Linked DNA regions of Hydrogenispora ethanolica. The protein of the gene in region 2 interacts with the protein of the main gene of each other region in a pairwise test. Links are inferred from orthologs where the notes say so. Each region holds a gene or a part of one and is shown on either strand. Other genes may lie near its edges. The genes, in order: topA and EDC14_RS12330.

Evidence for each region.
Region 1: the proteins of EDC14_RS12330 (region 2) and topA interact in binary tests that used the Escherichia coli proteins (3 or more experiments, as listed by UniProt). The link is inferred for Hydrogenispora ethanolica from one-to-one orthologs.

The regions. Positions count from the first base shown.
Region 1 is NZ_SLUN01000049.1:12,055-15,304, forward strand. What follows is about bases 322-3,249. They hold topA (type I DNA topoisomerase), read right to left. Parts: upstream 2,875-3,249; coding sequence 769-2,874; downstream 322-768. Other genes in these bases: trmFO (methylenetetrahydrofolate--tRNA-(uracil(54)-C(5))-methyltransferase (FADH(2)-oxidizing) TrmFO), read right to left, coding at 322-772; EDC14_RS24245 (DUF494 family protein), read right to left, coding at 2,997-3,249. Also shown: more of trmFO, read right to left, coding at 1-321; more of EDC14_RS24245, read right to left, coding at 3,250-3,250. UniProt on the Escherichia coli protein: Releases the supercoiling and torsional tension of DNA, which is introduced during the DNA replication and transcription, by transiently cleaving and rejoining one strand of the DNA duplex.
Region 2 is NZ_SLUN01000014.1:29,760-33,078, forward strand. Bases 78-3,074 are described here. They hold EDC14_RS12330 (IMPACT family protein), read right to left. Parts: upstream 1,878-3,074; coding sequence 1,278-1,877; downstream 78-1,277. Other genes in these bases: EDC14_RS12315 (DUF421 domain-containing protein), read left to right, coding at 78-355; EDC14_RS12320 (DUF4363 family protein), read left to right, coding at 367-726; EDC14_RS12335 (BsuPI-related putative proteinase inhibitor), read right to left, coding at 1,947-2,393; EDC14_RS12340 (NAD(P)/FAD-dependent oxidoreductase), read left to right, coding at 2,910-3,074. Also shown: more of EDC14_RS12315, read left to right, coding at 1-77; more of EDC14_RS12340, read left to right, coding at 3,075-3,319.

The DNA.
Region 1 (3,250 bases), on a different replicon or contig from region 2:
GTCTCCTGCCAGTGCGCGGGTCGGTGATCCCAACCGGTTTCATCGTTCCAAAACGTAACGTATCCCGACCCCGGCTTGCCAAAACCTCCACCGGCATGCAACCTTCAAAGAAGATCGCCCGCTCATTAGGTAAATGAGCCTCAGATACCTCCGCCTTCGTCAGATCTTCCCAAAACCGCTCATACTCCTCCCGGGAAAAGGGACAATTCAAATACGCCCCGTCTCCCTTATCATAACGGGAAGCCTCAAATACGATCTCCCGGTTCAGCGATTCCGCTGTGACGATCGGGGCGGCGGCATCGTAAAAATAAAAATACTGTTGCCCGGTAAACTGTTGAATCGCCTCCGCCAAACCGGGGGAGGTCAATGGCCCGGTGGCCACGATGACCGGACCTTCGGGAATCGCAGTCAACTCTTCCCGAACCACCTCGAGCAAGGGACTTTCCAACAAAAGTTCCGCCACTTTTTGCGAGAACTCATGACGGTTGACCGCCAGGGCGCCTCCAGCCGGGACACTGGTGGCATCGGCGGCGCGCATAATGATCGAATCAAACCGGCGCATTTCTTCTTTCAGTAAGCCGACGGCATTTTCGAGTGACGCGCCGCGCAGCGAATTGCTGCAAACCAGCTCAGCAAAATCGCCGCTATGATGGGCCGGAGTCATCTTTCCCGGACGCATCTCATACAAACGGACTGGAACATTCCGCTTGACCAATTGCCAGGCTGCTTCAGAACCTGCTAAACCAGCCCCGATAATAACAACCGGCCTCATTCCTCCGACCCGCCCTGCTCCGTCAATTCCGCTTGATACCCGCAGTTCTGATTGAGGCAGAGGATCTGTTTAGGCTGGTTCCGTCCGCCTTTCACCGTACAAATGGAGCCACATTTGGGGCAGGGTTCTTTATAGGGCCTTTCCCAAGTGACAAAGTCACATTGCGGATACTGGTTGCATCCGTAAAACAGGCGGCCTTTCTTGGATTTCCGTTCCACCACTTCCCCCTGGCCGCATTTTGGACATTTCAATCCCAATACTTTCCGCAAGGGTTTGGCGTTCTTGCATTCCGGATAGCCGGGGCAGGCCAGGAATTTTCCAAAACGTCCATATTTATAAACCATGGTCCGGCCGCATTTTTCGCACTTCTCATCGCTCTCTTCGACAGGGACCTCTAACCGCTCCACAGTCTCCTTGGCTTGAGCCACCTCTTGACTGAAGGTTCCATAAAAATCGGATAAAACATTTACCCATTCCAGATTGCCTTCCGCGATCTGATCGAGTTTCTCTTCCATCTCCGCAGTAAACTCGTAGTCGACGATCTGGCCAAACTTTTGTTTCAACAAATCCACTACGACCTGGCCCAATTCAGTTGGTTTGAAGCGTTTCTCTTCTAATTGGACATAATTTCGTTTCATAATCGTGTCAATGGTTGGAGCAAAAGTGCTGGGGCGTCCGATTCCCTTCTCTTCCAACGTCTTGATCAGAGTAGCCTCCGTATAGCGGGGTGGTGGTTGGGTAAAATGTTGCTTCGGAGCCAGAGCTTGAAGCTGAACCTGTTCTGCTTCATTCATCTCCGGCAGGATGCCTTCCTCTTCTGGCGCGTCATCATCCCGGCCTTCCTGATATACTTCGAGGAAACCCGGGAATTTAAGCACGCTGCCGTTGGCGCGAAAGATATATTCCCCGCCCTTGATCGCAACCCCGACTGTATCCATGATGGCCGGGAGCATCTGGCTGGCAGTAAAGCGTGACCAAATCAGCTGGTATAAGCGAAACTGATCTTTGGAAAGAAAGGGTTTTACTGATTCCGGCACCCGTCCAATCCGGGTCGGCCGAATCGCCTCATGCGCCTCTTGCGCGCTGGCGGCTTTGGTTTTATAGACAGGCGGTTTTTCCGGTAATCGATCGGGACCATACCGTTCCTGGATGACTTCTCTCGCTTCGACTTGAGCTTCTTCAGCCACTCGAACCGAATCCGTCCTCATATACGTGATTAAGCCATCGCTGCCGGCCTCGCCCAATTCAATTCCCTCATATAACTGTTGGGCGAGCATCATTGTTTTTTTAGCTCCAAAACCCAACTTACGAGCGGCTTCCTGTTGCAGACTGCTGGTTGTAAAAGGAGGAGCCGGAAAACGCAGTTTCTCTTTTCGTTTGACCTCGGTGATCAAATATTGGTAATTCTTTAAATCCTCGGTAATCTTCTTCGCTTGCTCTTCGTTGGCGATAACCAGTTTTTTCTTGCCCTTGGAGGTTAACTTGGCTGAAAACCCTTCCCCTTTAACATTATTAAAATCCCCGGTTATGCTCCAAAATTCCTCTTTTATAAACTCCCGGATCTCTTGTTCTCTTTCACAAATGAGCCGAACCGCGACCGATTGTACGCGACCCGCGCTCAATCCTCTTCGAATCTTTCGCCAAAGTAACGGACTCAATTCGTAACCGACGATCCGGTCTAAAATACGTCGCGCTTGTTGAGCATTGACCTTATCCAAATCGATGGGACGCGGATGCTTTAATGAATTCTCTACAGCCTTTTTGGTAATCTCGTGAAATTCAACCCGTTTGCAGCGTTCCTCTTTTAAATCGAGAATATTGGCCAAATGCCAGGAGATCGCCTCTCCTTCGCGGTCAGGGTCAGTCGCCAAAAAGATCGAGTCGGCTTTTTTGGCTGACTCCTTCAATTCCTGAATAATCTTTCCTTTGCCTCGAATATTAATATATTTCGGCTTAAAACCATTATTGATGTCGACGCCGAATTGGCTCTTCGGGAGATCGACAATATGTCCCATGGATGCCTTTACCATATATTTTTTGCCCAAATACTTTTCGATCGTTTTGGCCTTGGCCGGGGATTCCACGATAACCAATGATTTCACAAAAATACCTCCGTACAGTTACAATGCGCCATTTTCCTCATACGCTAGGGTATCCGGATAAAATGGCGACAGAATATTCCAAATCCATAAAAAAAGGGTTATCACTAACCCGATGGGAGACGTCAATTCAAACAAATGCAGGCTGCACTGTCGTTCGGATGGAAAAGGATCATTAATAATCGTTCCTCATCCTCGATCACTTTATGCAGTATCAATTCCAGTTCTTTCATTCCAACCTCAAAAGAATCCAACAGTAGCGCCTCGGCTAAAATCTTTTCCATCTCATCCGGAGAAATCAAGGAACTATCCGCCAACCGAATCAGTTCGCCTCGGCAAGGTACAGAAATTTTACGAATTTCGGCGGGGGAGAAAACCC
Region 2 (3,319 bases):
CCAGCTTCGGAGCAAAAACATCTTTAACATCGCCGATGTCGAATTTGCTCTTTTCGAGACCAACGGCAAGCTCAGTGTGCAGTTGAAATCGCAAAAGCAGCCTCTGACTCCGAGCGATCTTCAGCTGCCGACGCAATATGCCGGTTTACCCACGACCTTAATTGAAGACGGGAAGGTCCTCAAGGATGCGCTTAAGTCTCTCAATCTGGCTCAAGCCTGGCTTCAGCATCAATTGGCAAAACAGAATATCCGGGATTTCTCGCAGGTTTCTTTGGCTCAGTTGGATACGAAAGGAAATTTATATGTGGATATGAAAGGCGACCAATTCTACTACATCATCCCAACCAATGGATAAGGAGGTTAACTATGAAAAAGCATATTTTATTTTCGCTCATTCTCATCACTTGTACCGTGATGGTTTGTTCTTGTGCCCTGCTACGCCAACCATTGGATGGAATGAGCGGATTTTCAAGGCATTTAAAGGAAACGGAAAACCATATCCGGAAAGAAGAATGGAAAGAAGCGGCGATTAACTTGCGAAAGGCTACTCAATCCTGGTATCGGATTAAACCGTTTTTACAGGTGGATATCGACCATGACTATGTGAACAATATTGAGGCTGATTTTATTCGGCTACGGAGCAATATCGAGACAACCCAAAAAGCAGACTCTTTAACAGCGATTTTGCTGATTCAAGATAACTGGAAACATATTGGGTCCATGTGACCAACTGTGGGAGCTCGGCCCTGGCCCGGATCAAGAAGAAAAATGAATGAAAAAGCGAAGGAAGCTACTCGAATCGCGAAAAAATGGATGAAGCTTGGTAATTCAAACGGTAGATAAAACCCGGATGATCCGGAGTTATTTTCATATTCAAACTTCTAGCGGGCGGGAGAGTGGTATGACAAAAATCCTCGAACTAGTGAAACTACAAGAGCCTTAAAAATAAAAATACTCTTGCGCCGATAAGAGTATTTTTCCGGAAAAAAGCCGTGTCAGTTATAGGATTCGATGACATTTTACGGGTTTCAAGAGTCAACTTGGTGCCAAAAAATAAAAAAAGCAAATCCATTTTTAGGATTTGCATTGTTAACTTGGTGCCGAAGGCCGGACTCGAACCGGCACGCTTTTAACGGCGGTGGATTTTGAGTCCACTGCGTCTGCCAATTCCGCCACTTCGGCACAGGGCGTTTATCGCGTGTAGGATTATATTAACACAAGCCATTCTCATTTTCAAGAGGATTTTGACGTTAATTTTTTCCGGAGCGGCCAGGGGATCATTCCCGGACCCCGGTCACCGGCAGCTCGGCCAGGAGCTTCTGAAACCGTTCGCGCTGGGCGGCGGGAATCCGCAAGCGGGTGGTGACCCATTCGCCAAAGAGCGATTCGATCACCTGGGCCTCGACCTGCCCCAGACGATGCAGGATGAGCGAATGATCGGCGTAGCCATAGGTCAAGCAGACATCGAAACAAGGGATCCGGGTCACGGTTCCGGCCGCGTTCAGGACTTCGGTGGCGGCCTGGCCGTAGGCTTCGATCAAGCCCCGCACCCCCAGTTTCTTGCCGCCGAAATACCGGGTGACGACTACGACCACATGGGTCAGATTGCGGCGCTGGATGGCGCCGAGGATCGGTTTGCCGGCGGTGCCGCTCGGTTCGCCGTGATCATTGAAGTATTCGAGCGGATGCGCGCCGTTGCCGATGCGGTAGGCATAACAATTATGATTGGCCTGGGCGTGTTCGGCCCGGATCTGTAAAACGAAGTCCTTGGCCGCCGCTTCGTCGGCCACCTCCAGACAATGTCCGATGAAGCGGGAGCGTTCCACCACTAGCTGTGCGCTGGCCGGCGCTTGAATGGTTTGATACGGTTGTTCCATACCCTTAGTATACCATACAATCGCTTATCAAGCACCGGAATCAGGCCGTGTTGCCGCGAAAGTCAATTTTTAGCGCGCCGGATCAGTGATCCGGATCTCCACCGGTTTCGCAACCAGTTTTTCTTTGGTCTTGAGCTCTCCCACCAGCCGGTAAGTCCCGGGTTTCAGGGCCGCCGCCGCATCGGGATCCATTTTGGCGACATAGGTTACGGGTTGGCCGGGTTTGAGCGTGAGTTTGCTCAACGCCTGCGTGAAGAAGCGGCCGGTCGACCATTTCCAGACGGTTTGATCCCCGTCGGCCAGCCAAAAATCAAAGACCTGACTGCTGGCGAAGGACAGTTGGACCGGCTCGCGGTTGAGATTGAGCACCGTCAGGGCCATGGCGATCACTTCGCCGCTCTGGTAAACCGTCTTGTCGGCCTGGACTTTGAGCACCAGGGGCCGGGAAGTGGCGCTGCAGGAAGCGCCGCCTAGCAATAACAGGGACGAGAGGGCGAGCAACCAAATTCTTTTCATCAGAAGGTCACCTCATTTTCGAAATGTTGGGATCCTGTTTTTCAAAAGGCTCCGACCGAGGCTTCCGTTCGGTCGAAAGAAGACGCAGATATAGCGTTGCCCGGCGGGGGCCCGATAATAAGCATAATTTCGGTTTGACCCGGAAAACGGGATAAATTTGCTGCGGCCGTTCCCGCTGTCCCATCATAACGATTTACGCGGCTCGACTGGTTATCTGGTATCATGAGGCTTGAGGATCCGGACCGGCGTTCTTTTGGAAAAATAGGATGACCTTTACAATTTCGCTCCGCTTGAACAAATTCCTTTCGCGGCGAAATTCGAAAGGAGTTTAAATTCGCGGCGTTGAATATAAAAGAGGCCAAAACTGGGCCGAGTTTCGGTTGGAGAATTGAAAAATTTTGCAAAGAACGATGGCCGCATCAGTCGCTTCGCGTCAAATATGAACAATTCTCTGGCAGAAGAATAGAATTCCTGCTTTTTCTGGAATTCTATAATCAAAGAAGAGATGGTGATGGCTTGAAAAATCAGTATGATGTGTTGATTATCGGAGCGGGGCCGGCGGGCATTTTTGCAGCCTTGGAGCTGGTCGAACGCTCATCGTTGCGCGTGGCGATCCTGGAAAAGGGGCGGAACTTGGCCGAGCGGCGCTGTCCTTCCTCGGAGCGGAAGATCGCCTGCACCCAATGTGCGCCGTGCTCCATTACCAGCGGTTGGGGCGGGGCCGGGGCATTCAGTGACGGGAAGTTGACCCTCTCGACGGAAGTCGGCGGGTTTCTGGATGATTATATCTCCAAGGAGAAACTGCATAAGCTCATTCGGGAAGTGGACGATATCTACCTGAAATTCGGCGCGCCGGCCGAAGTCTACGGCACTGACGAAGAGGCGATCGCCAAGATCGAAAAGAAAGCGGTCATGGCCGATCTGCG